DNA from 2 places in the Pseudomonas sp. AC112 genome. Region 2 is predicted to be linked to the other one. Evidence: predicted binding sites of a transcription regulator. Region 2 holds the regulator's gene; the other holds the start of a gene.
What was found. The regulator FliA, encoded in region 2, starts transcription of late flagellar genes. The targets are predictions, from matches to a motif close to CTAAAGTTTNNNNNNNNNNNGCCGNTAA.
Positions count from the first base shown of each region.

Region 1 (8,272 bases), 330 kb from region 2:
GACAACGAAGTATGCAGGATGATATGCAATTTTTGCATGCGTGGATCGTTACGTATCTCGGCCGTGAGGGTGTAGCCGTCCATTTCCGGCATCTCGATGTCGGAGATCATCATCAAGAATTCTTCTTCCGGTTTCTTGCCGTCATCCACCAGCTTGCGCAGGTAATCCAACGCTTGGCGACCATCATTGAGGGCCACCACTTCCACGCCGACGGTTTGCAGGCAACGGGTCACCTGTTTACGCGCCACCGAGGAGTCGTCCACCGTCAATACACGCAGGGAGATCGCCTTATGCGCGGTTTCGGCGTCCACCACACCCACGGAAATCGATTCCGAGGTCGGCGCCACTTCGGCAAGGATCTTCTCCACGTCGATGATTTCCACCAACTGGTTGTCGACCCGCGTCACCGCCGTGAGGTAGTGATCGCGACCGGTGCCCTTGGGCGGCGGATGGATCTCTTCCCAGTTCATGTTGACGATGCGCTCCACCGAGCGCACCAGGAAACCCTGGGTCTTGGTGTTGTATTCGGTAATGATCACGAACGGGTTCTCGCGGTCCTGCAAACCTGCCGAACCGGTGGCCAGGGCCAAGTCAAGAATCGGGATCGTCGCGCCACGGATGTTGGCAACGCCACACACCACCGGGCTGGACTTGGGCATGATCGTCAGCTTGGGGCATTGCAACACTTCCCGCACCTTGAACACGTTGATGCCATACAGCTGCTTGCCATCCAGGCGAAAAAGCAACAACTCCAGGCGATTCTGCCCTACCAGCTGTGTGCGCTGGTTTACTGAATCCATTACTCCTGCCATGCCCAGACTCCTACGCTAAAACCTTAAAGGGTGCGACGCGCACCCAACGCTAAACGGCACGGCCTTTGCTATTTATTGGTCATGGATATTAAAACGACAGTTTCCCGACGCCCCATCCTGACACGGTACCGCAGATCGCTCTGCGCAGCGTTGGCGTTGCTTGCCTTGGGCCTGGGCGCCACGGCCCGCGCAGACAACGTCACCTTGCCTGATCTACTTATCGGCGTCACCCAGGGCTTTCTTGAGTTCACTGTAGAAGATTATCTGGCGACCACCCAGACGCCGGGGCGTTACGAAATCCAGGTCAACCAGCTGGACCCGCGCCTGCGCATGCCCATGTGCGACAAGGAATTGACAGCCACCTTGGAAAGCCCCGCTCAACCGATCGGCCGCGTGACGGTCAAGGTCCGCTGCGACGGCGCCTCGCCCTGGACGGTGTTCGTGCCCGCCCAAGTCAAATTGTTCCGCGATGTGGTGGTCGTTGCCCGCCCGCTCAAGCGCACTGGAATCATCGGTTTTGAGGACGTGGTGTTGCGCGAACGCGACATCAGCATGATCAGCCAGGGTTACCTGACATCCCTCGATCAGGCCGTCGGGCAGAAACTGACCCGACCAGTGGTCACCGATCAGGTCATCACCCTGGTGCATTTGGAACAGGCGGAGGTGATCCGCAAAGGTGATCAGGTGGTGATTTCCGCCAGCAGCGGTGCGCTGCAGGTCAAAATGCCGGGTGAAGCGCTGTCCAACGGCGGCATGAGTGAGCAGATAAGGGTGAAGAACCTCAACTCCAACCGTGTCATCAAGGCACGGGTCACTGCACCTGGCCAGGTGGAGGTGGCTTTATAGAACACTGGTATCGGGCGCCCGCTTTTCCTACACTGTCGACTGGATGTCGGCCTGTGCAGTTTATTGTCAATCGAGCCTAAAGTTTGTCCGGGTATGGCCGAAAACATGGCAAGCGTCCAAATACCCAGAGGTTTTTTTAATCATGGTCATTGATTTCAGTCGTTTGAATAACACCCCGACCACGTCGGCCCCTACGCGCGCCACCGGCACCAAGGACAGCGTAGAAGCCAAGGCCCAGCCACTGCCCGCCAAGGCAGAACAGGCCAGCGCCAGCCAGAGTGGGGAATCCGTACACCTGAGCAATGAGGCTCAACAGTTGCAGAAGGTCACTGACTCGCTGCGCGATCAACCGGTGGTCAATAAAGCCCGTGTGGCCGAATTGAAACAGGCAATCGCCGATGGCAGCTATAAAGTCGACAGCAACCGTGTAGCCAGCAAGCTGCTTAATTTCGAAGCCGAGCGCTAGGCTAAGGCCTGCGCCGGGCTTTTGGACGCTTAAACCCCAAGGCCAGCCATGCATCACGACGAAACCCTGCTTCAACTGATCATTGATGATCTCGCCCCGACCCAACAGCTGCTCGAGCTGCTCAGGGAAGAATCCCTGGCCCTCTACGGCCGGGACATGCCCCTGCTGGAAGAGATCCTGGCGCGCAAGCAGTCGTTGATTGTCCTACTGGAACAACACGGCAAGAAACGCAGCCAGATCCTCGTCAGCCTGGGCCTGCCCGCCGACCATGACGGATTGGCACAGCTGGCCAGCCATTCCTCGGTCGGCGATCAATTACTGGCCCAGAGCAAAGAACTCAATCAATTGCTCGCCCAGTGCCAGGAAGCCAACCTGCTCAACGGTCAGTCGATCCAGCTTCAGCAAGCTACGACCGCCAACCAGTTGCGTATACTTCACGGCGGAGAGCCTCCAGCGCTTTACAACGCTCAGGGCTCCACCTCACGCCTGGCCAAGCCAAGCACCCGCAGCCAAGCCTGACGCCGGATCACGGCGCGGCCTATCCAAGGCGCGTCACATACTGGCAGAATGCCTGCTCTTGCGTGTAGTCGTATTTTGTCTGGAGATGGAAGAACCGTGTTCAACGCCCTTAATGCGGAAGATGCCCCGCAGCCACCCAAGGTCCTCACCACCCCTCTGGAAATCGCCAGCACCTTGCGGATGCTGCAAGACAGCCATGACCCGCTGATCATTACCTTCCACGAACGCAGCCAGCGCTTCCAGAGCTACCTGGTGGACGTCAACCGGGACAGCGGCACCCTGGCCCTGGACGAAATGATCCCCCGCGACGGCGAACGCCACCTCGAAAATGGCGAACCCTTCCGCATCGAAGGCTTCCATGACGGCGTGCGCGTTGCCTGGGAAAGCAACGGCGGCATGAGCATCAGCGAAAAGGACGGCCACCGTATCTACACCGGCAGCCTGCCCGACGAAGTGGTCTACCATCAGCGCCGCAACGCCTTTCGCGCCGCCTTGAAGCTGGCCCAATTGGTCAATATCGAGCTGGGTGGCGAGAAGCTCAAGGCGCCTATCAGCGGCAAGCTGCTGGATATTTCTGCTACCGGCTGCAAATTGCGCTTTGAAGGGGACATCTCCGAGCGCCTGCAACTGGGCCAGGTGTATGACCGCTTCATCGCCGCCCTGCCCTTTGGCAGCATGACCACCTCGGTCGAGTTGCGTTACCTGCACTTCGAAGAGAAGATCAACACCACGTTTGCCGGCGTGCGCTTCCACAATATGAGTGGCTTGGTGCAGCGCCAGGTCGAACGCTTTGTGTACCAACTGCAACGCGAAGCGCGGCGCTTCGACAAAGACGACGATTTTTAAACCTTAAGATCGCGGCAAAAAAACGGGCAGCCCCTAAAGGGATCTGCCCGTTTTTTCTGTCAGGGGCGCGCCCTGCTCAGGTCGTGAGGGTGGTCGTCCGGCCCCAGGGGTTCAGGCGGCCCCTCAAAGGGCGGCTCATCCGAGGGCGGGGTCGGATCCGCTTCCGGCTCCGGGGCGGCGGTTTGCATCTGGTCCTGCACCACCTGCTCATCCACACGCGGGTCCAATGCGGCCACCAGCGGCGAGCTGGACATGCTGTCGGGCATCGCGACGTGATGCAGCGGTGCATCGTCCACCTGATGCAGGTTGGTCACGGCTTTTGGCCGGATACGCCACACCAGGATCAACGCGCACAGGCTGAAAAACGCATACAGCATGTGGCTACCGAACATCTTCATCACCACACCTGCCAGCAACGGCCCGACACTCGCGCCGACGCCGTAGGTCACCAGCAGCATCGCCGTTAGCGACACGCGGCGATCACCTTCCACATGGTCGTTGGAGAACGCCACCGCCAGTGGATACAGGCAGAACTGCACCAGCGAACACAGGAAGCCCGCCACGAACAGCACTTCGAGCGGCACCTGGGTCATTATCGCCAGCGGTAATGCAGCCACCGCCAGGCACAGGGCAAAACAACGGATCAGCAGCGCACGGTCATAACGGTCCGACAACCAGCCCAACGGCCACTGCACCAACAGGCCGGCAAAAATGCAGCTACCCATGAACAGACCCACCTGCTCGGTGGTCAGGCCTTGCTGGGAGGCATAGAGCGGCGCCAGGCCGTAGAACGAGCCCACGATCACACCCGCCCCAAGTACCGTACTCAACGACTGCGGTACGCGCTTGATAAAAAAGCGTGGTTCCATCGGCGCAGGGTGCAGGGGAGCCGGGTGAATACGACGAGTCATGGCCACCGGCACCAGGCACAGCGCAAAGCACAGCGCGACCAGCATCAGCAATTCGAGACCGAGCTGAGGGTGCATGACCAGAATCAATTGGCCGAGGACCAGGCCCAGGTAAGACGCGATCATATAGCCGCTGAATACCACGCCGCGCTGCTTGGCGTCCGCCTGCTCATTGAGCCAACTTTCGATGACCATGTACTGGCACATCATCCCCAAGCCCACGATCATCCGCAGCACGATCCAGGCCGGCAGCCAGTCGATCAGGCCATGGCCCAACACGGCTGCACCGACAATACCGGCACAGGTTGCATAGGCCCGAATATGCCCGACCCGTGCGATCAGGCGGTGCCCGATCTTGCCACCCAGCACCAGGCCAAAATAGTTGGCCGCCATCAGCGCACCCACCCACAGGCTGTCGACATGGTCAGCCGCCAGGCGCAAAGCCAGGTAAGTACTGAGCAGGCCGGAGCCGATCAGCATCATCAAGGAGGCGAAATAAAGGGCTCGAAAAGATTTCCAGATCTGGCGCATCGGCGTTCCGAGCGGCTCCTTGCAGTGAGAGACAGGCCTATCGGCATGATAGTCCGGGGTGACCGAGTCCGGACAGCCGGTAGGGGCTGTTTCCGGGGATTATTTTGCTTACGGACTCAGACGCTGTCCGGTGGCTTGCTGGATACACGAATTGCGATAAATACACCGCGTACGTGCTGTGAACCCTGTACACCCTCAAGGTTCGACTCAGGTTCGGAAAACGCCCACAAAAAAGCCCTGCCAGACTGTTCTGTGCAGGGCTTTGAATCTGGTGTCCCAGGGCCGGTTCGAACGGCCAACCTTCCCCTTAGGAGGGGGATGCTCTATCCAATTGAGCTACTGGGACAAATGACAGCCGTCGAACCATGGGCATGGCGACGGACGGCGTGCATGTTAACGGTCAGGGTAGGTTTTGTCATGTCGTCCGTGGGCTTTTTGAGTGTAGGCCTATACCTCTGTGAATGATCCTGGTTTGGCCCTGCAAACACGGGCGCCCATGGCCGTCGTGCAAATTGCACTCCCCCAAAACGCCATCATTGCAAATTGCAACCTTTCCACCCTATGAAGTAGACTCAACCTGTTGATTTTATTGAGTTATTGGATTGGCACGACACCTGCAATACCTCTCCTACAAACCCAACAAGCCACGGCGTTGAGCGGAGAACATAATCATGAACAGTGCCCTTCTGTTAGCCCTTAACACCGTAGCCTTGGCTGCATTGGTCACGTTTCACTTCCAGTCTACAGGCGCCAACGACCCGGCGCAGATCAGCCAGGCCGTGCCGCACCACCTGCAGCAACGTCCGCAACTGGCGGTCATGACGCCGAACGCGCAGTCGCCAATCCGCCTGGCCCAGGGCACCCAATCGGCACCTGCGTCTGAACACTGGGTTTTCTGAGGAAGTCGTTGATGAACAAATTCGCCTGGCTGTTTCTCTGCCTGACTGCGTTGGCCGTCGTTCTGGGCATGGGCACCGAGTCCACAGACAGCCAAACCACCGCATTCATCGCCAGCGGCGTATTTGCCAGCCTTCTGGTGCTGACCCTGATTCTAGGTCGTCGCATCAAATTCGATCCCGTCCTGCGCTAACCCCCCATCACCTGCCTCTCGCCTACCTTATGTCGCCTGACCCTCGCTAATCGGCAAATTGCCACTAGTCTTAAAACTAAGGGCAAAAGGCCACTTTGCGATAGGATGTGCGGCCTCAAACCCTGTGGTGGCCTGGACTGACGGGAAGTTCCCTCGCGGATTTACGCGTTGAAAAGTTTTCCAACCAGTCCGCAAAAATGCAAATGAGTGCTGGCATAAAGCCTTTAGGCAGTTCAATATTTGTCACAGAATTGACGCCAAGGAAATGTCAAATCTGAGGCATGATGCGGCCTCTTTGCAATTCAGGTTGAACTTTGGTCGTGAGCCTTGTCTTAACACTCATCTTGCGGCCAATTCCAAAAACCGCTCCCCTGAACTAACCGGTTAAATATATGCGCCCATTGAAACAGGCAATTTATTCCAGCCGTACGGCTGACAAGTTCGTCGTACGTCTGCCAGACGGAATGCGGGAACGCATTGCCGAGGTGGCTCGCAATCATCACCGCAGCATGAACTCCGAAATCATCGCTCGCCTGGAACAAAGCCTCATTCAGGAAGGTGCGCTGGGCGACGAGTTGAGCATGCGCCTGGACAGCCCAGAGCTGTCGCTGCACGAACGCGAACTGCTGCAGCGTTTTCGTCAGCTCTCCCACCGCCAGCAAAATGCTCTCGTCTCGCTTATCGCGCATGACGTTGAGGCGGCCGCAGAAGCCAATTGATTTGCAGCTGAAAGCCGAAGCCAGCCATGTGCTGGCTTTTTTTTGCCTGGGATTTTTTGTAGGAGCCGGCTTGCCGGCGATCCGAGCGATGCGGTCTATGAGTTAAACCGAGGGGATGCGATCGCTGGCAAGCCAGCTCCTACAGAGGAAGCCGGCGCGCCATGCAAGATCAGAGCAGGAAGATGGTTGCCAGGCCCAGGAAGATGAAGAAGCCACCACTGTCGGTCATGGCCGTGATCATCACGCTGGCACCCATGGCAGGGTCACGGCCAAGGCGGGCCAAGGTCATGGGAATCAACACCCCCATCAGCGCAGCGAGGAGCAGGTTGAGCGTCATGGCGGCAGTCATCACCACACCCAGCGACCAACTGCCATACAGCAGATAGGCCACCACACCGATAACCCCACCCCACACCAGACCGTTTATCAGGCCTACGGCAAGCTCCTTGCGCAACAGACGCGATGAGTTGGCCGTACTGACCTGATCCAGCGCCATCGCCCGTACGATCATCGTAATGGTCTGGTTACCCGAGTTACCACCGATCCCAGCCACGATCGGCATCAGCGCCGCCAGCGCCACCAGCTTCTCGATGGAGCCCTCGAACAGCCCGATCACACGCGAGGCAATAAAGGCGGTGATCAAGTTAACGGCCAGCCAGGCCCAGCGGTTATGCAACGAACGCCAGACCGAGGCAAAAATATCTTCCTCTTCACGCAGACCCGCCATGTTGAGGACTTCGGTTTCGCTCTCTTCACGAATCAGGTCGACGATTTCATCGATGGTCAGACGCCCGATCAGCTTGCCGTTCTTGTCGACTACCGGCGCCGAGATAAGGTCATAACGCTCGAACGCCTGGGCCGCGTCATAAGCATCCTCATCAGGGTGAAAGCTCACGGTGTCGCTGGCCATCAGGTCCGCAACTTTCTTTTCCGGATCATTCACCAGCAGGCGTTTGATCGGCAGCACGCCCTTGAGAATGCCTTCGTAATCAACCACGAACAATTTGTCGGTGTGGCCTGGCAACTCTTTGAGTCGGCGCAGATAGCGCAGGACCACTTCCAGGCTGACGTCTTCGCGGATGGTGACCATCTCGAAGTCCATCAGCGCGCCGACCTGATCCTCATCGTAGGACAGCGCGGAGCGCACGCGCTCACGCTGCTGAGTATCCAGTGCTTCCATGAGCTCATGGACAACATCACGGGGCAGCTCGGGAGCCAGGTCAGCCAGCTCGTCGGCGTCCATCTCCTTGGCCGCCGCCAGGAGCTCGTGATCGTCCATGTCGGCGATCAGGGTTTCACGAACCGAGTCAGAGACTTCGAGGAGGATGTCGCCGTCGCGGTCGGCCTTGACCAACTGCCAGAGGGTCAGTCGATCATCCAGCGGCAAGGCTTCGAGAATGTAGGCGACGTCGGCGGAGTGCAGGTCGTCAAGCTTGCGTTGCAGCTCGACGAGGTTTTGCCGGTGAACCAGGTTTTCGACCAGGTTGTTATTCGGGCCGTCCTGGCGATGCGTCAGGTCTTCGACCACGCGCTGG
Region 1 is NZ_CEEDCM010000001.1:3,828,844-3,837,115, reverse strand. Features, by position in the region: gene AC0IYN_RS17740 (chemotaxis protein CheV) at 1-812, opposite strand, end outside; gene flgA (flagellar basal body P-ring formation chaperone FlgA) at 894-1,658, shown strand; gene flgM (flagellar biosynthesis anti-sigma factor FlgM) at 1,801-2,124, shown strand; gene AC0IYN_RS17725 (flagella synthesis protein FlgN) at 2,173-2,643, shown strand; gene AC0IYN_RS17720 (flagellar brake protein) at 2,740-3,489, shown strand; gene AC0IYN_RS17715 (MFS transporter) at 3,549-4,928, opposite strand; tRNA gene AC0IYN_RS17710 (tRNA-Arg) at 5,198-5,274, opposite strand; gene AC0IYN_RS17705 (hypothetical protein) at 5,600-5,827, shown strand; gene AC0IYN_RS17700 (PA3371 family protein) at 5,839-6,018, shown strand; gene AC0IYN_RS17695 (Arc family DNA-binding protein) at 6,411-6,737, shown strand; gene mgtE (magnesium transporter) at 6,907-8,272, opposite strand, start outside.
Region 1: a site for FliA is predicted at 1,735-1,762, ahead of flgM (flagellar biosynthesis anti-sigma factor FlgM). Genes of this name have one in related genera too.

Region 2 (8,272 bases):
GACCGGGCCGCCGGTGGACGTACCGATGGCGACCAGCTTATAGGCCTTGCGCTTGGGCGCGGGCGAATGAGCGGCAGCAGGCGCAGCGGTCCGCACAGGCGCAGGTGCAACCGGACGCGTCACCGGTGCGGGCGCAGGACGCCCGAACGAGGTCGCCGGCGCCACAGCGGGAGCTGGCGTCGGCGCTGGCGTGCTGAACAGGCTGCGACGGTTACTGCGCGAAATGCTGTGCACTTTCTCGCACAGCATCTGCTTGACCTTCTCGGGGTTGCGCGAGATGTCTTCGAAATTCTTCGGCAGGAAATCCACCGCGCCAGCGTCCAGCGCATCCAGGGTGACCCGGGCGCCTTCGTGCGTCAGCGAGGAGAACATCAACACCGGGGTCGGGCAGCGTTGCATGATGTGCCGAACTGCCGTGATGCCATCCATCATCGGCATCTCGTAGTCCATGGTGATCACGTCCGGTTTCAACGCAATGGCTTGATCAATCGCCTCTTTGCCGTTGGTGGCCGTGCCGACCACCTGGATCGTTGGATCGGCGGAAAGAATTTCCGAGACGCGGCGGCGGAAGAAACCCGAATCGTCCACCACCAGGACCTTGACTGCCATAAACACTCCGTTAGGCGGGGCGGGCAATACCGCCCTGCCCCACCAGAATCAAATACGCCGAGCGGCGTAACGCTTGAGCATGCTCGGAACATCGAGAATCAGCGCGATCCGACCGTCACCGGTGATGGTCGCACCCGACATGCCCGGGGTTCCCTGCAGCATTTTGCCCAAAGGCTTGATGACCACTTCTTCCTGGCCAACCAGTTGATCGACGACAAAGCCGATCCGCTGGGTGCCCACGGAGAGAATCACCACATGGCCTTCGCGCTGCTCTTCATGCTTGGCCGATGCCACCAGCCAGCGCTTGAGGTAGAACAGTGGCAACGCCTTGTCGCGCACGATCACCACTTCCTGGCCGTCCACCACGTTGGTGCGCGACAGGTCGAGGTGGAAGATCTCGTTGACGTTGACCAGCGGGAAGGCGAAAGCCTGGTTGCCCAGCATCACCATCAGGGTCGGCATGATCGCCAAGGTCAACGGCACCTTGATAACGATCTTCGAGCCCTGGCCCTTGGTCGAGTAAATGTTGATCGAGCCATTGAGCTGGCTGATCTTGGTCTTCACCACGTCCATGCCGACGCCGCGGCCCGACACGTCGGAAATCTCGGTCTTGGTCGAGAACCCCGGGGCGAAGATCAGGTTGTAGCACTCGGTGTCGGTCAGGCGATCGGCGGCGTCCTTGTCCATCACGCCACGCTTGACCGCGATATTGCGCAACACGGCCGGGTCCATGCCCTTGCCGTCGTCGGTGATCGACAGCAGGATGTGGTCGCCTTCTTGCTCGGCGGCCAGGATCACCTTGCCGTTGCGCGACTTGCCCGAGGCTTCGCGTTCTTCCGGGGTTTCCACGCCGTGGTCGACGGCGTTGCGCACCAAGTGGACCAGCGGGTCGGCCAGGGCCTCGACAAGGTTTTTGTCGAGGTCGGTCTCTTCACCCACCAGTTCCAGGTTGATCTCTTTCTTCAGCTGACGCGCCAGGTCACGAACCAGGCGCGGGAAGCGGCCGAAGACTTTCTTGATCGGCTGCATCCGCGTTTTCATCACGGCGGTCTGCAGGTCGGCGGTCACCACGTCGAGGTTCGACACGGCCTTTTGCATGGCTTCATCGCCGCTGCTCAGGCCCAGGCGCACCAGGCGGTTACGTACCAATACCAGTTCGCCGACCATGTTCATGATGTCGTCCAGGCGCGCAGTATCAACCCGCACGGTGGTTTCGGCTTCACTGGCAGGCTTCTCGGCCACCGGTGCTGCAGCGGCACGCGCCGGAGCCGGTGCTGGCGCTGCGGCTGGCGCGGCAGCCGGCTTGGTAGCCGGGGCCGGCGTTGCGGCTTTGGCAGCCACCGGTGCTGCGGTCGCAACCGCTGCGGCCGGGGCCACTTCGCTGAACTTGCCCTTGCCGTGCAATTCGTCCAGCAGGGACTCGAACTCGTGATCGGAGATCAGGCCATCACCCGCCGGTGCTGCACTGGCAGCGGCAGGCGCCGCAGCCGTGGCGGCGACTTCCGGCAAGGCGTCGGCCACGAAGGTGCCCTTGCCATGCAGTTGGTCGAGCAACGCTTCGAATTCGTCGTCGGTAATGTCGGTGCTGGCACTGGCGGCAGGCGCCTGCGCAGCAGCAACCGGTGCGACAGCATCGGCCGCAAACTGGCCTTTGCCATGCAACTGGTCGAGCAGGGACTCGAACTCAGCGTCGGTAATGTCTTCGCTGGTCGGTGCCGCGACGGCAGCCGCCGGCGCCTCTGCCTCGGCCTTCACGGCACTGAGGGAGTTGAGCAGCTGTTCGAACTCGCTGTCGGTCACATCCGGCTCGGCTTCGGCCACAGGCTCGGGAGCCGCCTCAACCACAGGCGCAGCCGAGGTGTCGGCCGGTTCCGCCAGGCGCGCCAGGGCGGCCAGCAGTTCCGGGGTGGCCGCGGTGATCGGGGCACGTTCGCGCACTTCGCTGAACATGCCGTTGACCGCATCCAGCGCTTCGAGAATCACGTCCATCAGTTCCGAGTCGACGTGCCGCTCACCCTTGCGCAGGATGTCGAACACGTTCTCGGCGATGTGACAGCACTCCACCAGCTCATGGAGCTGGAGGAAGCCGGCGCCCCCTTTTACAGTGTGAAAACCGCGAAAAATTGCATTGAGCAGGTTCGCATCATCCGGGCGGCTTTCCAGCTCGACCAGTTGTTCGGACAGTTGCTCTAAAATTTCGCCGGCCTCTACAAGGAAATCCTGAAGGATTTCTTCATCGGCGCCGAAGCTCATGTGGGTGCTCCTTAGAAGCCTAAACTGGATAACAGGTCATCTACGTCATCCTGACCTGACACAACGTCTTCACGTTTATCGGCATGAATCTGCGGACCTTCACCCTTGGCGAGATGTTTTTGTGGATCTTTTTCCGAGAGGATCGCTTCGCGGTCATGTTCAATGCCGGCAAAGCGGTCAACCTGGCCTGCCATAAGCACCAATTTGAGCAAGTTGCTTTCCACTTCGGTGACCAACTGGGTCACACGCTTGATCACCTGGCCGGTGAGGTCCTGGTAATCCTGGGCGAGCAGAATGTCGTTGAGGTTGCTGGAAACCGTGCGGTTTTCCTGCTCGCTGCGTGACAAGAACCCGTCGACCCGACGCGCCAATTCACGAAACTCTTCAGCCCCCACTTCCCGGCGCATGAAGCGGCCCCAGTCAACGCTGAGGGCCTGGGCTTCGTTGGCCATGCCGTTGACCAGGGGCGTGGCGTTTTCCACCAAGTCCATGGTGCGGTTGGCCGCCGCCTCAGTCAGCCTGACCACGTAGGACAGGCGTTCGGTGGCATCAGTGATTTGCGAAATTTCTTCGGCCTGGGGCATATGCGGGTCAATCTGGAAATTGACGATCGCACTGTGCAGCTCGCGTGTGAGCTTGCCCACTTCCTGGTACAGGCCGCGGTCACGGGTCTGGTTGAGCTCATGGATTAACTGCACCGCGTCGCCAAACTGGCCTTTTTCAAGGCTGTCGACCAACTGGTGAGCATGCTTTTTCAGGGTCGACTCGAAGTCTCCCTGTGACGTTTCTTTATGCTCCATAGCTCCCCCGCGATGGCATTAGCCGTGGATGCGTTCGAAGATTTTTTCGATCTTCTCTTTCAAGGCCAATGCAGTGAATGGCTTGACCACGTAACCGTTAACCCCGGCTTGGGCGGCTTCGATGATCTGCTCACGCTTGGCTTCGGCGGTCACCATCAGCACAGGCAGGCTGCGCAGCTTTTCGTCAGCGCGCACGTGGCGCAGCAAGTCGATGCCGGTCATGCCCGGCATGTTCCAGTCCGTTACCAAAAAGTCGATGCTCCCGCTGTTGAGGATCGGAATCGCCGTAATGCCGTCATCCGCCTCGACCGTGTTAGTGAACCCAAGGTCACGCAACAGGTTTTTTATGATCCGCCGCATCGTTGAGAAGTCATCAACGATGAGGATTTTCATGTTCTTGTCCAATTCGACCTCCAAGCAGTCTTAAACGCGCCCAGCACCTGGACGCGCCATTTCAATCAACAGGCATTACACAAAAAGGACTGCCGAGGGCACCACGGGTCGAACCCGCGAAGGCTGCTTGCCCTCGCGGTATCGTCTGCAGTGTCCCCACACTGCCTGTCAGCGCGCTCGCCACTCTCCCAAACGCCCCCGCAAGCGGGCTGCGCACTGGCTGTGCAACTGGCTGACCCGCGATTCGCTGACCCCCAGGACCTCACCGATTTCCTTGAGGTTCAGCTCTTCGTCGTAGTACAGCGCCAACACCAGTCGCTCACGCTCCGGCAAATTGGCAATCGCGTCCGCCAACGCCCCCTGGAAACGCTCATCTTCCAGGTCACGCGATGGCTCCATATGAGCGCTCGCGCCGTCCTCGTGCAGCCCTTCGTGTTCGCCGTCCTGCAAGAGGTCGTCGAAACTGAACAGGCGGCTGCCCAAGGTATCGTTCAAAATCCCGTAGTAATCGTCGAGACTCAATTGGAGTTCGGCCGCAACTTCGTGATCTTTAGCGTCGCGACCGGTTTTTGCTTCAATTGCGCGAATTGCGTCACTGACCATGCGCGTATTGCGATGCACCGAACGCGGCGCCCAGTCACCTTTGCGCACTTCATCGAGCATCGCGCCACGTATGCGGATACCCGCGTACGTCTCGAAACTCGCCCCCTTGCTCGCGTCGTATTTGGTCGACACTTCGAGCAAGCCGATCATGCCCGCCTGGATCAGGTCTTCGACCTGGACGCTGGCGGGCAGGCGTGCCAGCAAGTGATAGGCGATACGCTTGACCAGGGGCGCGTAGCGCTCGATCAATTCGCCCTGGCTGTCACGGGCAGACTTCTTGTACGCGTTGTAGCCGGTCGCTGTCATAGCACGGGTCCTGCGCTCGTCTGATGCACCAATCGCTCGACGAAAAACTCCAGATGCCCCCGAGGGTTGGCGGGCAACGGCCAGGTATCGACCTTCTGGGCAATAGCCTTGAACGCCAATGCGCATTTGGAACGAGGGAACGCTTCGTAGACTGCACGCTGCTTTTGCACAGCCTTGCGCACACACTCGTCGTAGGGAACTGCGCCGACGTATTGTAAGGCGACATCGAGGAAGCGGTCCGTGACCTTGGTCAACTTGGCGAACAGATTGCGCCCTTCCTGCGGGCTCTGGGCCATGTTGGCCAGGACGCGGAAGCGGTTCATGCCGTAGTCACGGTTAAGCAGTTTGATCAGGGCGTAGGCGTCGGTGATCGAGGTGGGTTCATCGCAGACCACCAGCAACACTTCCTGCGCAGCGCGCACGAAGCTGACCACGGACTCGCCGATCCCGGCGGCGGTGTCGATCACCAGCACGTCGAGGTTGTCGCCAATATCACTGAAAGCCTGGATGAGGCCGGCATGCTGCGCCGGGCTCAGGTGCACCATGCTCTGGGTGCCCGAGGCAGCCGGCACGATGCGGATGCCACCGGGGCCCTGCAGCAGCACATCGCGCAGCTCGCAGCGGCCCTCGATCACATCGGCAAGGGTGTGTTTGGGTGTCAGCCCCAGCAGAACGTCCACGTTCGCCAAGCCCAGGTCAGCATCCAGCAGCATGACGCGACGGCCAAGCTCTGCCAGGGCCAGGGACAAATTCACTGACACGTTAGTTTTCCCGACGCCACCTTTGCCGCCGGTCACCGCGATCACCTGTACGGGATGCATGCTGCCCATTTTATTTCTTTACCTTGTCTTGCTTAGACGCAGGCTACATGGCTTGGCCGCGTGAATCGCTTGCAGACCATCGATGTAGATACATTTCACGGTGTTCATCCTGACTCAACCCACCCGCTTTGCCGGGTTGTGGTAAAGGTCGGCGAACATATCGGCCATCGCTTCCTCGCTAGGCTCTTCTTGCATTTGCACGCTGACTGCACGGCTGACCAACTGATGACGGCGCGGCAGATGCAGATCATCCGGGATCCGCGGCCCGTCGGTCAGGTAGGCGACCGGCAATTCATGACTGATGGCCAGGCTCAGCACCTCGCCCAGGCTCGCGGTCTCATCGAGCTTGGTGAGGATGCAACCGGCCAGGCCACAACGCTTGTAACTATGATACGCAGCGGTAAGAACCTGTTTCTGGCTGGTGGTTGCAAGCACCAAGTAATTTTTCGACTTGATGCCACGCCCCGCCAGGCTTTCCAACTGCATGCGCAATGCCGGGTCGCTGGCTTGCAGGCCGGCAGTGTCGATCAGCACCACGCGCTTGCGCAGCAAGGGGTCCAGGGCGTTGGCCAGGGACTGGCCCGGGTCGACATGGGTCACCGACACATTGAGGATCCGGCCCAGGGTCTTGAGCTGCTCCTGGGCACCAATACGGTAGCTGTCCATGCTCACCAGCGCGATATTCTGCGCGCCGTACTTGAGCACGTAACGGGCCGCCAACTTGGCCAGGGTGGTGGTCTTGCCCATGCCGGCAGGGCCGACCATGGCGATCACACCGCCCTCTTCCAAGGGTTCGATTTCCGGGGTGACGATCATCCGCGCTAGGTGGGCCAGCAACATGCGCCAGGCCTGGCGAGGCTCTTCGATTTCGGTGGTCAGGGCCAGCAGGTCGCGGGACAACGGGCCAGACAGGCCGATACGTTGCAAGCGACGCCACAGGTTGGCCTGTTGCGGCTTGCTGCCTTGCAGTTGGGTCCAGGCCAGCGAGCCAAGCTGCACTTCAAGCAGTTCGCGCAGGCCGTTGAGTTCAAAGCGCATCGAATCGAACACGCGCTGGTCAACCGCAGGCGCCGGAGCAGGCGCAGCAGGACGCGGCGGTTCTTTGAAGGTGGGCTCGACCAGCGGCTCGGCAGCAGTCAGCGGCAAGCCGGCGAACAATTGGCGGTTGGTGGTGGCATCGCTGTCGCCGCGCATGCTCAGTTCAGCCTGGGCCGAGACAATCCGCGAAGCGGTCTTGCGCAGCTCGTCTTCGAGCTCCATGTTCGGCACGCGCGGCGCCAGGGCCTGGGGTGTGTAGTCCAGGGCAGCCGTCAGCTCGACACCGCCGGCAATACGACGGTTTCCGATAATCGCGGCGTCGGCGCCCAGCTCATCACGCACCAGTTTCATGGCCTGACGCATATCGGCGGCGAAAAAACGCTTAACTTGCATAACCCACTACCCTCAGCCGTTGGGCCCTACTGTCGCGACGATAGTCACTTGCTTGTTGTCAGGAATTTCCTGATAAGCCAAAACGTGCAAATTCGGTACTGCCAGGCGTCCAAATCGCGACAACATCGCTCGGACCGGGCCCGCCACCAGCAGAATCACCGGTTGGCCCTGCATTTCCTGGCGCTGTGCGGCGTCGATCAACGAACGCTGCAGTTTCTCAGCCATGCTTGGCTCCAGCAGAACGCCCTCTTCCTGGCCTTGTCCTGCCTTCTGAATACTATTGAGCAATATTTGTTCCAACCTTGGTTCCAAGGTGATCACAGGCAGCTCGGAGTCAAGCCCTACAATGCTTTGGACGATTGCGCGCGACAATCCGACGCGCACCGCAGCCACCAGGGCGGCAGTATCTTGACTCTTGGCGGCATTGTTGGCGATGGCCTCGGCAATGCTGCGAATGTCGCGTACCGGCACCTGTTCGGCCAGCAGCGCCTGCAACACCTTGAGCAACTGCGACAGCGACAGGATGCCCGGTACCAGTTCTTCGGCGAGTTTTGGCGAAGCTTTGCCGAGCAAACCCATCAATTGCTGGACTTCCTCGTGGCCGATCAGCTCGTGGGAGTGTTTGTACAGGATCTGGTTGAGATGGGTAGCGACCACCGTGCTGGCGTCCACCACGGTGTAACCCAGGGACTGTGCCTGGCTGCGCTGGCTGATTTCGATCCATACCGCGTCCAGGCCAAAAGCCGGATCTTTGGCGGTGATGCCGTTGAGGCTGCCGAACACCTGCCCCGGGTTGATCGCCAGTTCGCGGTCCGGGTAGATCTCGGCTTCGGCCAGGATCACGCCCATCAGGGTCAGGCGATAGGCACTCGGGGCCAGGTCGAGGTTGTCGCGGATGTGCACGGTGGGCATCAAAAAGCCCAGGTCCTGCGACAGTTTTTTGCGCACGCCCTTGATCCGCGCGAGCAATTGGCCGCCCTGGTTGCGGTCCACCAGCGGGATAAGGCGGTAGCCGACTTCCAGGCCGATCATGTCGATCGGGGTCACATCGTCCCA
Region 2 is NZ_CEEDCM010000001.1:4,160,313-4,168,584, reverse strand. Features, by position in the region: gene AC0IYN_RS19285 (protein-glutamate methylesterase/protein-glutamine glutaminase) at 1-609, opposite strand, end outside; gene AC0IYN_RS19280 (chemotaxis protein CheA) at 658-2,862, opposite strand; gene AC0IYN_RS19275 (protein phosphatase CheZ) at 2,874-3,662, opposite strand; gene AC0IYN_RS19270 (chemotaxis response regulator CheY) at 3,681-4,055, opposite strand; gene fliA (RNA polymerase sigma factor FliA) at 4,224-4,964, opposite strand; gene fleN (flagellar synthesis regulator FleN) at 4,961-5,794, opposite strand; gene flhF (flagellar biosynthesis protein FlhF) at 5,900-7,216, opposite strand; gene flhA (flagellar biosynthesis protein FlhA) at 7,229-8,272, opposite strand, start outside.